DNA from 3 places in the Ectobacillus soli genome. Region 1 is predicted to be linked to each of the others. Evidence: riboswitches for the same ligand, from Rfam matches in the RefSeq annotation. Region 1 holds a riboswitch; each other region holds the start of a gene.
The links. A riboswitch is a leader RNA that binds a small molecule or an ion and turns the genes downstream of it on or off. The one in region 1 is predicted to bind S-adenosylmethionine.
Positions count from the first base shown of each region.

Region 2: linked by a shared signal. The riboswitch ahead of ACAN53_RS12325 (alpha/beta hydrolase) and the one ahead of ACAN53_RS05515 (O-methyltransferase) in region 1 are both predicted to bind S-adenosylmethionine.
Region 3: linked by a shared signal. The riboswitch ahead of ACAN53_RS09835 (aliphatic sulfonate ABC transporter substrate-binding protein) and the one ahead of ACAN53_RS05515 (O-methyltransferase) in region 1 are both predicted to bind S-adenosylmethionine.

Region 1 is NZ_JBGJZM010000001.1:1,044,833-1,049,688, reverse strand. It holds gene ACAN53_RS05535 (M20 peptidase aminoacylase family protein) at 1-21, shown strand, start outside; gene ACAN53_RS05530 (DUF4395 domain-containing protein) at 135-566, shown strand; gene ACAN53_RS05525 (hypothetical protein) at 716-1,273, opposite strand; gene tnpA (IS200/IS605 family transposase) at 1,240-1,590, shown strand; gene ACAN53_RS05515 (O-methyltransferase) at 1,567-2,148, opposite strand; SAM riboswitch class I at 2,252-2,365, opposite strand; gene ACAN53_RS05510 (MgtC/SapB family protein) at 2,625-3,326, shown strand; gene ACAN53_RS05505 (sulfate ABC transporter substrate-binding protein) at 3,428-4,498, opposite strand; gene ACAN53_RS05500 (sulfate/molybdate ABC transporter ATP-binding protein) at 4,530-4,856, opposite strand, start outside.
Region 2 is NZ_JBGJZM010000002.1:90,281-95,136, forward strand. It holds gene ACAN53_RS12315 (YitT family protein) at 1-578, shown strand, start outside; gene ACAN53_RS12320 (GNAT family N-acetyltransferase) at 690-2,228, opposite strand; SAM riboswitch class I at 2,547-2,649, shown strand; gene ACAN53_RS12325 (alpha/beta hydrolase) at 2,717-3,490, shown strand; gene ACAN53_RS12330 (GTP pyrophosphokinase) at 3,526-4,221, opposite strand; gene ACAN53_RS12335 (oxidoreductase) at 4,431-4,856, opposite strand, start outside.
Region 3 is NZ_JBGJZM010000001.1:1,918,041-1,922,896, reverse strand. It holds gene ACAN53_RS09850 (hypothetical protein) at 1-687, opposite strand, end outside; gene ACAN53_RS09845 (response regulator aspartate phosphatase) at 944-2,017, shown strand; gene ACAN53_RS09840 (hypothetical protein) at 2,050-2,235, shown strand; SAM riboswitch class I at 2,317-2,428, shown strand; gene ACAN53_RS09835 (aliphatic sulfonate ABC transporter substrate-binding protein) at 2,518-3,489, shown strand; gene ACAN53_RS09830 (ABC transporter permease) at 3,505-4,320, shown strand; gene ACAN53_RS09825 (ABC transporter ATP-binding protein) at 4,345-4,856, shown strand, end outside.

The DNA of each region.
Region 1 (4,856 bases):
AACGATTTTCACTCATCATGAAACAGGATAGAATTTGATTTATAAAATCCGACATACAAAAAAACAAAACACTTCACAAATCATAAAAAAAGATGTAAAATTCATATATTCCCTATATGAAAGGTATGAATAAAATGTCACAAACAGTTCGGTCTATTCCTCGTCCTCTAGTTAGAACGAATCAATGGTTTATCGTAATAAGCGTAGTAGCGACATGGATTTCTGGTGAAGCATGGTTGCTGGCATTCCCGTTAGTTGCAGGTCTTATGGGTCTATTCTTTCAGTTTAATCCGGTAATGCGTTTGGCAAAATTATTTTTAAGAAAAAAACCGTCCGAATATGCTCTTGAAGATTGGGATCAACAACAATTCAATCAAATTATTGCAATTGCATGCTTAGCTGGTGGACTAATTAGTTATCTTGCAAACTGGACGCTTGTAGCATATATCTTTACAATAATGGTTGCTATTGCTGCATTTGTAGCAATTCTTGGTTTTTGTATTGGTTGCTTTATTCGATATCAATGGTTACAATACCGTTATCGGAAATCTATAAAACAATCTTAATAAAATAATCCCTTCTATATATGGAGGGATTATTTTATTTCCAGCCTTTTGTTCGTGTAAATAACATTAAGTTAGATGCATTACATAGTGAACCTCACCCACCAAATGTTACTGCACTTGGAAGGTGCTTCTCTTATCTTAGATACGATCTAAACCTCGCTGTGAGTCAACGCTGTTGGCTCTAATGCCAAGTAAAGACTAATGAGTGAAGATAAGGTCTGATTTGTTCTTTTTGCCAATTCAGGAACTTTTGCCTGAACGGACAACCTCTCCATTTCTGAAAAGGGTTTAAGGAGTTCTCGAATAAAGTATCTTGCTCCAATGTTGTAAGAAGCAGATAGGTCAGCATGATACACTTTGCCTGTTGTAAAAGTAGCCATATCCTTCTTCGGGTTACGGGTGACAAATCCACTTCCATCAAAAGCCAAAGCACTTGTATTGCGGGCGACAATATGGGAAATACGGAGACCAACATAGTGTGCCATTTCAGTTACCTTGTTTTGGATAGCAGTTTTGCGCCAGTAACGTAATGTAAATCGTAAACGCTTGGCTCCATAGAATCCCTTCGGGATTCTCATTTTTTTAAGGTACTCCAACACAATAACATCAGCGTTATGCTCTTTGGCAAATTGAATGATTTGGTGACAAGTATCGTTGATGATATAAGATTGAGATGAATGGAGAAGCCGACCATATCCATTTATCATTTGATGCTCCCCCTCAAATCCAATTATCTAAAATGATTAATAGCTATAAAACCGGCACTTCACGTTTAATCCGTAAGGAGTTTGCTGAACACTTGCAGAAATTTTACTGGAAACCTTATTTTTGGAGTCAAAGTTACATGGTGTTATCGACAGGCGGGGCAACCATTGATGTCATAAAGAAATACATCGAGGACAAGGAAAAAAAGAAAAGAGTTGATAAGAGGGCGACTAAACCCCACCAAATCGGAGATTTGGAAGGGGAATGCATCGCCTATTTTTGTTCAAAGAACAATCTATTCAGTTGTCTTTATCGCTAAAAGAATACCAGTACCCCAATCTACTTCTGTTATGACTAAATCACTTCTTTCACGTAACTTATGTATGAGCTTTGGTGCTTTCACACGGTACTCCTCGGGCACGCTCATATCAGGAAGTAAATCATGAATGACGTAAAATCCACCTACATTTAAATGATCTAACGTCTTATCCAAAAGTTCAAATTTTCCTGGCCATGTATCTGCAAAAATAAAATCAAACGTCTCCTCCATATTTCGAATAAAGACAGCTGCATCTTCACAACGAAATGTAACGCGTTTATCGTCTCCTAAATACGTGTGTGCTATTTTTTGAAGCGCAGGATCAATATCCACTGAAATAAGTGTACTCTCTTGGTCCATTCCGTCAACAATCCAAGCTGCAGATGCACCAGCTCCTGTCCCAAGCTCTAAAAATGTTCCGTGTGCTTTTGATGCTGCTAGCCCTTTTAATAAAAATCCTGTTTTCGTATCACATGACTGATGAAATCCTAGTAATTTCGAATGTGCTACAATTTTACCGTAAATATCTGGTGACTTCATCAACGTCTCTTTTTCCATATTGAACAACTCCCTCCTATTAATCTGTTATAGGTATACGAATGACATGTAAAAAATAAAAAGTGGCCTCTTTTATAAGAGGCCACGAGCTAACATTTTCGACCTCTTATCTTTCAGAGCAAACAAAAGTTACTCTGTTGGAATTAGCACCTTCCTATACGTACTAGGGGTTGCTGAGGTTTCGCAGGGCCTATCCCTCCACCTCTCTAGATAAGAATTTCATATTCAATATTTGAAAATTGTATGTACGATACACTTTCTATCGATTTGCTCTTAATAATATACCTATTCAACATATTCGTCAATTAAAGCCCCCTATTATACAAGTATATTTATTATTCATTCTTGCTTGATATATCCGGTAAAATATTGAAAACAGTTGACGCTTCCTAACTGATTCCTTCATAATACGGGTATTGATTAGAAATCATGTTATCTTCCTTATATAATACAAATATAGTATGGAGATGATACATATGCCATGGCAAGACATGGTAATTCGGCTCTTTATAGCTATACTCACTGGTGCATGTATTGGTACAGAACGTCAGTGGCGACACCGTATGGCCGGCATACGTACAAATGCTCTTGTTTCACTGGGAGCATGTTTATTCGTCATTTTATCTGTTTTGACACCAGGAGATAACAGTCAAACTCGAATTGCCGCCCAAGTGGTTAGCGGCATCGGTTTTTTAGGCGCAGGTGTTATTATGCGAGAAGGGTTTACTGTACGTGGATTAAATACAGCTGCTACATTATGGTGTTCTGCGGCCGTAGGAACGTTAGTTGGAGCAGGTTTTATAAAAGTAAGTATTATAGGAGCTATAGGTGTCGTGTTAGCAAATATCCTCCTCCGTCCAGTTGCGTTATTTATGAATAAAAAATCGAAAGCTCTTTCACAAGAAAACCTATTCTATGAAATTACAATATCCTGCTTAGATGAACATGAAGCAAGCATTCGAGAGGCACTGTCTCGGATGATACTATCAGAGGGACTTGCGTTACAAGAAATGTACAGTGAAGAAATCGAAAGCGGAAGCAAAGTATCCGTAAGAGCATTGCTTCATAGTGATAAATCGAAAGCTCTTTTAATAGAACAAATTGTTGGTAAGTTAAGTCTGGAACACGACGTTACTGCAATTGGATGGAAAACTCTTTCTGAACAAGAAGGGGATTAAGAAGTACTGAAATCAGTACTTCTTTACTTCGTTACATTCCTTGTATTCATAACCTACAAAAAACGCAAACCCCTTTGAAATTCGAATTATGAACGTAATCATTACTTCCCGGCAACAACTTGATCCCAAATACCACCATCGCCATAAAGGTCTTTCCCAACTTTACTCCAGCCGCCCAGATAATTAGTATCGAATAATCCTGCAGGTTGTTTGTATGTGTTGGCATTGGCTTTAGCCACGTCTGGATCAACTGAGCGGAACCCGCTTTGGACAAATATCTTTTGTGCATCCGGTGTCCACAGAAATTCCAAAAATGCTTCAGCAACTTTTCGGGTACCGTGCTTATCAACATACTTATCGACAATAGAAGCTGGATTTTCAATTGAGGTCGTATATTGAGGCACGATTTCCTCATACTTATTTCCCTTTTTGATGCGGTCAATCAGTTCATTTTCATAAGTAATGATGACGTCGCCAACTCCTTTATCAAATGTAGACATTGATTCCTCGCCACTTTTATCCAGTGATTTTACATTTTTATATACTTTACTAAGTAATACCTTGGCCTCAGCAGGATCTTGTTTCCCTGTTTTTTCTTCCGATATTTTTAACCCTGCTCCATAAATGGCATTTACATCCCATTTGGCGCCACCAGAAGTTTTCGGGTTAGGAACTAAAACTTGAACGCCTGGATTCGTTAAGTCCGACCAATCCTTAATGCCCTTTGGATTCCCCTCACGTACTCCGAATGCTGCGATTGACTTGGTAATAATGCCACTATGTGGTGCACTTTTCCAATCGTGAGTAATCAATCCTGCCTTTACAATCTTGTCGATATCTCCTTCAAGTGAAAGAGCGGCGATATCTGCCTCAAAGCCATTTGTAATGTTCTGAGCCTGCGCTCCAGATGCTTGATAGGACTCTTTGAATTCCACAGTTTGACCAGTCTTATTCTTCCATTCCTTTTGAAACAAAGGAAATATCGCTTCAAATTCATCCTTGATTGTAGAATAACCACCGATAGTTAATGTGACGGTACCGTTGTCTTTAGAAGCCGATGTGCCGGCTGTTTCAGAACTATTTGTTTTACTAGAAGAAGAGCAACCGGAAAGCACCACTGCTACAAGTAAAATAAGTATTGTGAAAAATGAATAAATCTGTTTCTTTGTCATACATTTCATCTCCTTATAAATAAATGATTGCTTATATGAAAACAGGCATTGGATCAATTTTGGATCGATTTTCCAACACACGGGTTTCTATAGGTGTAAACACTGAGAGCTGATGAATTAAAATATTAATCTTGTCTCCTGGCTGGAACACCTTTTGATTGATTGCTTGGAAGGCAAATAACCTAGTGTCATTTGCAAGCTTGATTTCCAGATACCAGGAATCACCGCGAAAGTGCACATGCGTGACAGTGCCTGCCTCCATGGCACTAGCAAGATACGATGTGTTTTCCGGGAGGACCTCAATCGCTTCCGGACGAATCAGTACTTGAACACCTGATTTCCATTGATCACCATTCTG
Region 2 (4,856 bases), on a different contig from region 1:
TTGTGATATCAACTATTGCCATGGCAGTTATTCCTGTACAACAGCTTTCCCATGATATTTTACTCTCATCCATTTTTGGTGGTATTTTATGCGGAGCATCCACTGGTATCGTTTTCCGCTACGCTTCTTCTACAGGCGGCTTCGATGTGATTGGATTGATTTTGGCAAAAAACAAAGATGTATCCATAGGTGAGCTTATTTTTATATTCAACTGCTTCCTTCTAGTGGTTGCTGGATTTATTTTTGGATGGGATATTACACTATATACGTTAATTAGTAGATTTGTAGTAGGGAAAGTTACCGATACCATTCATACCAAGCATATTAAGCTTACTGTTATGATTGTAACGGAGCAGGGCATAGATGTGAAACAAGCATTACTTAATCAATGCATACGCGGCATTACGATGGTAGACGCTGTTGGAGCCTATACAGATCATGTTAAAAAAGTAATCTATACAGTTATAACTCGGTACGAATTAGGTGAGGTAAAACGCCTTGTCCGCCAAGTAGATCCTACTGCATTTATTAATATTACAGAAACGGTAGAAGTAGTGGGACGTTTTAAACGAGTATAAGGGAGATTTGTAAGGTAATTACTACTATCATAGTATAAACAGAGACGATTATCTAGAACATCTTAACAGAACAAGATGCTAGATAATCGTCTCTTTGTTTTATTCCTCATCTTACTTCTTATACTGAAGGGAATAAATATCACGTCTGCGGTCCTTTATCTGACGAACTGTACCAGATTGTCGTTGTCTCCGCAAAATTTCTAAATCTACATCTCCTATTACTACCATTTCAATGTTTGGATTGCATTCTCCTACGATACCGTCGCGTGCAAATTCAAAATCTGATGGGGAGAAAATGGCGGACTGTGCATATTGAATATCCATATTTTCAGCCTGCGGCAGGTTACCTACTGTCCCTGCAATAACCGTATATACTTGATTTTCGACGGCTCGTGCTTGGGAGCAATACCGAACACGTAAATACCCTTGGCGGTCTTCTGTGCAAAATGGTGTGAAAATAATTCGTGCCCCCTGATCAACTGCGATACGTGCAAGCTCCGGAAATTCGATATCATAACAAATTTGGATCGCAATTTTCCCACAATCCGTATCGAATACTTTTACCTCATCACCTTCACTAATGCCCCACCATTTTGTCTCATTAGGTGTTACATGTAACTTATATTGCTTTTCAATCGTTCCATTTCGGCGGAACAGATAGGCAATATTGTATATTTTCCCATCCTCTTCGACAAAATGAGAGCCACCAATAATATTAACATTATACTTTACAGCTAAATCTGTAAACAAACTGATATAACTCTCGGTATACTCTGTAATTCGTTGCACCGCTAAGCTAGGGGCTTTTTCATGCATAAATGACATCAACTGCGTCGTAAAGATTTCTGGAAATACGGCAAAATCAGAATCTGCATCAGATGCAACACCTGTGTAGTATTCCACTTGCGTTGCAAATTCATCAAAGGAATGAATTTGCTTCATCATATATTGGACCGCACAAATCCGCACGGGAAACGATGTTTTATAATAGCGCTTCGTATTCGGCTGATAATCTACGTTATTCCATTCCATTAATGTGGCGTATCGCTTCGATGCCTTATCATCGGGCAAGTATCCTGGGTTAATCCGCATTAACGTGAAGCCGTTTAATGCTTGAAACGATAAAACAGGATCGTATATTTTGTGCAGAATAACCTCATCAACATATTCTCTTGGAGATAATGTATCCGAATATTTATGATAATTGGGGATCCGTCCCCCAATAATTATGCTTTTTAAATTGAGGCGACGAGCTAAATCCTTACGTGCTTCATACAATCGATACCCGATTTTCATGCGACGATAGGCAGGATGTACCATAACCTCAATTCCATACATGTTATAGCCATCCGGATTATGATTCGTTATATATCCGTTATCTGTAATATCATCCCATGTGTGACGATCATCATATTCATCAAAGTTAATGAGCAGGCTAGAGCAAGAACCAATAATCTCTCCCTCAAACTCTGCACAGAATTGGCCTTCTTGGAAATGTTCCAAGTGACTCTCCAATTGTGCCCTTGTCCATGGCTCCATTCCAGGAAAGCAGGAAGCCTGCATGGCAATAATACTATCGATATCTCGATACTCAATATTTCGAATTAAAATTTTCTTCTCAAACTTTTTTAAATCTAATTGATCGGACATACTATGAACTCCTTTTTATTCCGTTCTCTTTCATAATTTCTCTATTATAAATACGGTTTACACTTAGTAGTATACCTCATTTTACCTATTATGATTTTATGAGACGAATCATATGACTACAATTTTAATTACAACCATGCGTTTATAATCAAAATACCACGAGCATAAAGTGAAACTTCTCACCGCGGGGTTCAAAAGCCTTCTTAATACGGGATAAAATTACTTTATATACCTTTATCCTATGTTGACTTTACTGACACGAGATGATAGGATAATAAAAACAAACTAAACCGATTGGAATTAAAAATACAACTGTATATATTATCAAGAGTGAACGAGAGATCTGGCTTGATGACTTCACAGCAACCTCCCCTAGGAAAGGTGCTTCTACCAGCAAAGCAGATGCTTTGGTTGATAAAATGGTACCACTCTTTTTGCAACCAAATGCAGGAAGGGTTTTTTATTTTACTAAAAAGGAGACATGTACATTGAAGAAATCCTATTCTATACTACCAGGAGCAGAACCGTTTTTCTTTAAAGGCAATGAAATTGGTATTTTAGTTTCACACGGATTTAATGGTACACCGCAAAGTATGCGATACGTTGGCGAAAGGCTTGCGGAAAGAGGATTTACGGTGTTAGGTGTTAGATTAGCAGGACACGGTACGCATTACGAAGATTTGGAGCGATGTTACTATGAGGACTGGATTCGAAGCCTTGAAGAAGGATATGAATTCCTTGCAAAACATTGTAAGTCTATTTATATCGTCGGACAATCCATGGGCGCCACTCTTGCCCTCACGCTTGCCCAATCCCATACATGTGCTGGCGTTATCAGTATTAATGCTGCATTCTCAGTTCCGTGCTATGAAGTCTATGATGCTACGAATTCGCCTAAATATATTGACGAATCAGCTCCCGATATGAAAGATTCCTCTGTGTATGAAATCGTCTATGATACCGTTCCCGTTTCATCCATTTTGCAGCTCCTTCGTCTCATTCCATTTGCGAAAGCAAGACTCTCCTCGGTTCATTGTCCCGTCTTGCTATTGCATTCAGAAGAAGATCATGTCGTACCAGCCCATTCTGCATATCAAGTCTATGATGCCATCGGCTCTTCACAAAAAAAATTCATACCTTTAACAAATTCATATCACGTTGCCTCCATGGATTTCGATAAAGATAAGATTGTAAACTACTGCACACAATTTATCGAAGGAAAATTAAGCCTTCCTACTTCCTACAAGGCATCCACTGTCTAAAAAACGAGCATCGGAATAATCCGATGCTCGTTTTTTTACATAAGACTAAGAAGAGAACCTTCATTGACCTTCTTCTTAGACGAATCTTTCCGATCTTTCCGATCTTTATCTTTTATTTCATCCATTTCCTCTTTAAGCCGTTTCATTTTCGCATCCAAATATTGAATCATTTCTGCGGTCTCTTTTAATTGGTCAGTCAAATGTTTCGGAACTGTTTGATCAAATTTGTAATAAATCTTATGCTCCAGGCTTGCCCAGAAATCCATCGCTACGGTTCGAATTTGAATTTCCACCTTCACATGCTCAGTTCGTGTGGAAAGAAACACTGGCACTTCCACAATAAGATGCAGACTCTGATAACCATTTGGCTTTGGATGCTTAATATAATCCTTTACACGTAACACTTTAATATCATCTTGACCCTGAACAATATCATAAATTTTATAAATATCGGAAACAAAGGAGCATGTGACACGAAAACCAGCGATATCATGAATATGCCCTTTCGCATTCTCCACTGTAATAGCAAGTCCTTTCCGTTCTAGCTTACTTACAATGCTTTCAGGGCTTTTAATTCTTGATTTAATATGTTCGATTGGATTGTGCTGATGTACAAATTGAAATTCTTCATTTAAAATCGTTAATTTCGTATCCATTTCATCTAACGCAAATTTATATACAAATAAGAAATTTGTCCATTCTGCAATTTGATCTTGAATGATGTGTTGCATAACAGGTATCACCTTTTCTCTTATTTTCTGATACTATTTTCACTGTATCAGAATACAGTGAACTTTGCATGAAATCTGTATGAATAGTTCATGACAAATTCATTGCAAAATCCGCTAATTTAACGTCACATTGTTGCTAGTATGTACGGATCATTCTTTCTCTTGCAGGATTTTAGTAATCGCATCCCTAACGAGTTGATGATCCCTTCTTAGGATAACCTAGAAACCGTAACCGTACGGCGCTCCCGACTACTTTGCATAGCTGCATGGATAATTGTAATCGTCTGTAAGCCGTCATCTGCCGTAACTGGATTCGATTTTCCAAAGCGTATATGCTCATAAATGCCCTGGTAATAGGCTGCATAATTGCCTTGCACCGTTGCGATTCGTTGCTCCGTCATCGTCCCGTCCTCTTCTGTTATCAGTCGCCCATACATATCCGGTTCATCTTTACCAAAATCTTTACCCAACGGGTTTTCTCCAGCTCTTAACTTACTTTCCTGTATATCGAGCCCATACTTTATATAACTTCCTTTACTACCATGTATGAGAAATTTTGGTCCTTGTCCCATTACAATGGATCCGGAATGAAGTACAACACGTAAGTTTTCGTAACCCATTATAATATGAAAATA
Region 3 (4,856 bases), 870 kb from region 1:
AGATAGATGAAGAAAGCTAGATGCTCCGTTTATTACAAGAAGGACGATAAAAATCGTGATTACACCACTTAGTGCACCATCAATATCAGGACGACTTAGGGCGATATGAGTAGAAATGCAAACAGATAAAAATAGAAATAGTAAAAAAGAAGGATGGGCGAAGTTAGTTACTGTAAACAGACTTTTCCATAATACAAAAGCTGATGAAAAGATGTGATTTGCAACATCACTGGAATTTCCATCCATTTTTATAGCTGATATATCCTTCATTAACAATTGATAGGATTGTGGAACGAAGGAATACATGAGAATGACAAGTGCCGCAATGCCGCTAAATACAGGAGCAACTCCAATGAAAAAGTTCCCGATTCTTTGATATAAGCTGTTCGGGTTATAGGTATGACTGACAAAGCCAAGCTGTCCTCCTTGCGTATTTGTCGGAAACCACTGTACACTTACAATCTTATGTCTAAAGACAAGGCACATCATTGCATGACCAAGTTCATGAATAGGTGTTCCAATCCAAGCAGTAAGTAGAAAGCCAGTTCGTCCAAATGTAGACGTCCAATATCTGCGCGACAAATCTTGAAAAAAACCTAGCACAAACCCAATTAATAAAATTACACCAACACAGGAACAAAGCTGTATAAAACTCGTTACGAGTAGGGTAATCAAAAAAGTTCCCATTATAATCATCCTTATCTAACCTAACACAGGTCTACAAAATTGTTATTATCGTAACATGAAATAGGTTGGAAGAAAAGGAATCCTATCCCTGAAAATAATCTTAAATAGTATGCAAAATGAAAGAATATAACGTATAAAACTTTTATTATAATAATAAAAGTTACTATTTAGAAAAATATTTAGTAAAATAATATACATATGATCTTTTATTTGCTAATATTAATCTACCTTTACAATATAAGGGAGGAAGATTGCGATGTCAGTTCAAGTAATTAGTAGCGCATACATCACAAATCTATTAAATGAATGGTATCAAGCTATTCGTTCGCAGCATGTGAATAAGGCTGAGGAGTATAAACGTGAAGTTGAGATAAAGCTTTCTTATATGGAAGAAAATCAAAACGTACTCCTCTATTATTCACTTCTCGATTTCCGTCATAGCATTCTCGTAAAAAGTTTGGTACATGCTGATTCCTCCGTACAAAATATTGAAAAAGATGAAAGTAGTATGGATGATTTCCTTACTTATTACTATCATTTGTTTAAAGGTATTTATGCGATGAACAACGGTCAATATAGCGATGCACGTATTCACTATCAAAAGGCGGAAGTCTTACTTGATTTCGTTCCAGATGGAGCGGAAAAAGCAGAATTTTATTACCGCGTGGGTACGTTTTATTATCATATACACCAACCGCTAGACTCGATTCGTTATATCACGAATGCACGCTACTTTTATTTAGAGAATTTCGGATATGAACGAAATATAGCTTCTTGCGATAATGTTCTGGGTCTTAGTTGCATTTTATTAAAGCAATTCGACCAAGCAGAAACTTATTTTCTTACTTCGTTAAAGCAATTACTTAAGTTAGATGAGAAGAAACTCATTCTAAAAGTAAGTCACAATCTAGGATTCTTATATGCTGAACAAGGCCTATCTAATTTGGCTATCCCGTATTTGCTAGAGGCAGTAAAAGATAATCCGAAAACAATGTTTCTCCTTGCGAGAGAATACAATAAGCTTGGCATGGATCGTAAAGCACAAGATTTAATTTCAGAAGGAATGAAATCTTGTGATGAAGAATATAAGCATCATTTTTCCGTTCTTAAAGCAGTCGTAACCGTATATCCAGTCGAAAGACTAGAGCAAGCGGTACGTAAGGCTATCCTTTACTTTAAAAAAGAAGGGCTTTGGAAGTATGTGGAAGAATATTGCGATATGGTAGCCGTAGCGTTACATCGTCACAGCTTTTTTGAACAAGCAAGTGCATACTTCTTAACAAGTCATGAGGCAAAGAAAAAATCGTATGAGAAAGAGGCTTTGCTTTAAAAAATTTGATATAGGTAGTAGGTGTCAGCCTATTGGTCGTTTTTCTCGTAACAGGTGGTAACAGACTCACTGATACATCTCCAAATCAAACGATAAAAGCGGCGCTTCATATGCAGGTAAAGGATCATGGTGAAACGTGGTACCATGAGAAGGGAAAAGAGAGAGTGAATCTCTCTTTTTTGTTAGTGCTTTTTATCTTCATTATTCAGTTAATTTAAATAAGCAAAAAAATATTTTGACATTTCTGTGAACTATAAATATAATAAAACCTATAAGTTTAATAATAATTAAATATAACACTCTTATCCAGAGAGACGGAGGGACTGGCCCTAAGATGTCTCGGCAACCATTGAATGCGAAAGCTTCAAACGGTGCTAATTCCAGCAGAATACTTATTCTGAAAGATGAGAGGGACGATCTGGTATGTAAAGTCGACCTCTTATCTAGATGAGGTCGACTTTTTTATTTGGAAATGGGGACAAAAACAAGGGGGAAGTTACATGAAGAAAATCATTGCAGTTGTTCTACTTGTATTCACACTACTGATCACGGGCTGCCAATCAAACGCAGCTACCGCAAAGCCAAAGGAAATTCGAATCGATTATGCGTATTATTCTCCGCTAAGTCTCGTGCTTAAAGATCAAGGCTTCTTAGAAAAACGATTAGCGAAAGACGGAGTTCCAGTTAAATATGTATTAAGTCAAGGAAGTAATAAGGCATTAGAATTTTTGAATAGTAACAGTGTGGACTTTGGTTCTGCTGCAGGAGGTGCAGCACTAATTGCGAAGGCAAAGGGAGCACCGATTGAGAGTGTTTATGTTGCGTCGAAGCCAGAATGGACCGCACTCGTTACGCTACCTGATTCATCCGTAAAATCAGTTGCAGATTTAAAGGGCAAGAAGGTTGCCGCTACATTCGGAACAGATCCACATATTTTCTTACTGCGCGCACTAGATGAAGCAGGTTTGTCTTCGAAGGATGTTCAGTTAATTAACTTGCAGCATACGGACGGTGCACTTGCTCTTCAAACTAAGCAAATTGATGCGTGGGCCGGCTTGGATCCGCATATGGCCAAAGTAGAACTCGAATCAAAAGCAACACTCTTTAAACGACAAGTTGATTGGAATACGTACAGTCTCCTTCACGTACGAAGTGAATTTGCAAAGCAATATCCAGCCTATGTCAAAGTTGTACTCGAAGCCTATGAAGATGCAAGAAAATGGGCACTTGCGCATCCGGAAGAAACAGCACAAATTCTTGCAAAAGAAGCGAAGCTCGACCCGGAAATTGCAAAACTAGAATTAAAACGCAGTGATTTCTCAAATGCTATTCCGAATGATGCAGTGAAGGATTCCTTAAAGGGAGCATCTACTGTTCTTCTTAAAGAAAAAATTATTCCGCCAAATACGGATACGAAAAAAACAATTGATGAGTTAATTCAGCCTTCTTTCGCGAAGGAAGTAGTGAAATAAAAAGGAGGATTACAAATGAGTGAAAAAACAATTGTCGTTTCACTTCCCGCAAAGAAGGCGAAGACGTCCGGCAATAGCTCCAAATGGTTGCTTGGCACGATTTTTCCTGTTTTATTATTAGTTATTTGGGAGTGGGCAAGTCGGTTTGGTATCATTTCTGCACATCTCTTACCTTCTCCATCTACTATTCTAGCAACAATTGGATCGATGGCACAGGATGGCACGCTATGGGGGCATATTGGCTTTACGTTAGTGCGGATTGCCGCTGGCTTTGCGATTGGTATTGTCATTGCTACAGTTCTCGGCTCTTTAGTAGGATTAAATCGCACCGTTGAGGCACTCCTAGACCCGATTATTCAAGCATTTCGTTCGATTCCCTCCCTTGCATGGGTACCGCTATTTATCCTTTGGATGGGAATTAGCGAAGAGTCAAAGGTTGTTTTAATTGCTGTTGGGGTATTCTTCCCCGTGTATTTAAATATCGTAAGTGGAATTCAAAATGTGGACCGAAAGCTAGTAGAAGTAGGGAAGCTATATCATTTTTCTACGTTTGAACTAATCTATCGCATCATTTTACCAGCAGCAATGCCAAGTTATTTAACTGGACTTCGTAGCGGACTCGGACTTGGCTGGATGTTCGTCGTAGCAGCAGAACTGATGGGAGCAAGCCAAGGATTAGGATTTCTTCTTGTGAACGGACAAAATACGTATGCACCCGAGATTATTTTATCGAGCATTGTTCTTTTTGCCATTCTTGGGAAGCTATCGGATTCCTTGCTGAAAGCATTAGAGGCCAAAGTACTCTTTTACCAAGATCGAATAGCCAAATAGAAATGAGAAATAGGAGGTAATGTTATGCTATCGATACAACAAGCACAAAAACAATTTGATAACGGAAATCATGCCTTCCAGCCTGTTTCGTTTCTTGCAGGAAAAGGAGAGGTAATCGGTCTTCTTGGAACGAGCGGCTGCGGAAAGAGTACGATTCTTCGAGCGATAGGAGGTCTTGATCCGCTAACGTCCGGTCATATTCTATGGAACGGAAAACCGATAGAAAAAACAAAAACCAATCTTAGTTTTATCTTTCAAGAACCTCGCCTCATGCCTTGGTTATCGGTCCTGGATAACGTGGCCTTTGCAAGTAAGTCGGCTAACAAGAAGGAAGAGGCGTTAGCATTATTGGAACGCGTTGGCCTAAAAGGATTTGAAAATCACTATCCAAAAGAGCTTTCAGGAGGAATGGCGCAGCGTACTGCTATAGCCCGCGCCCTTTCTGTTCGCCCTGAATTGTTACTTCTTGACGAACCGTTCAGCGCACTCGATGCTTTTACGAAAATGCAATTGCAAAATCTAGTCCGTCACATATG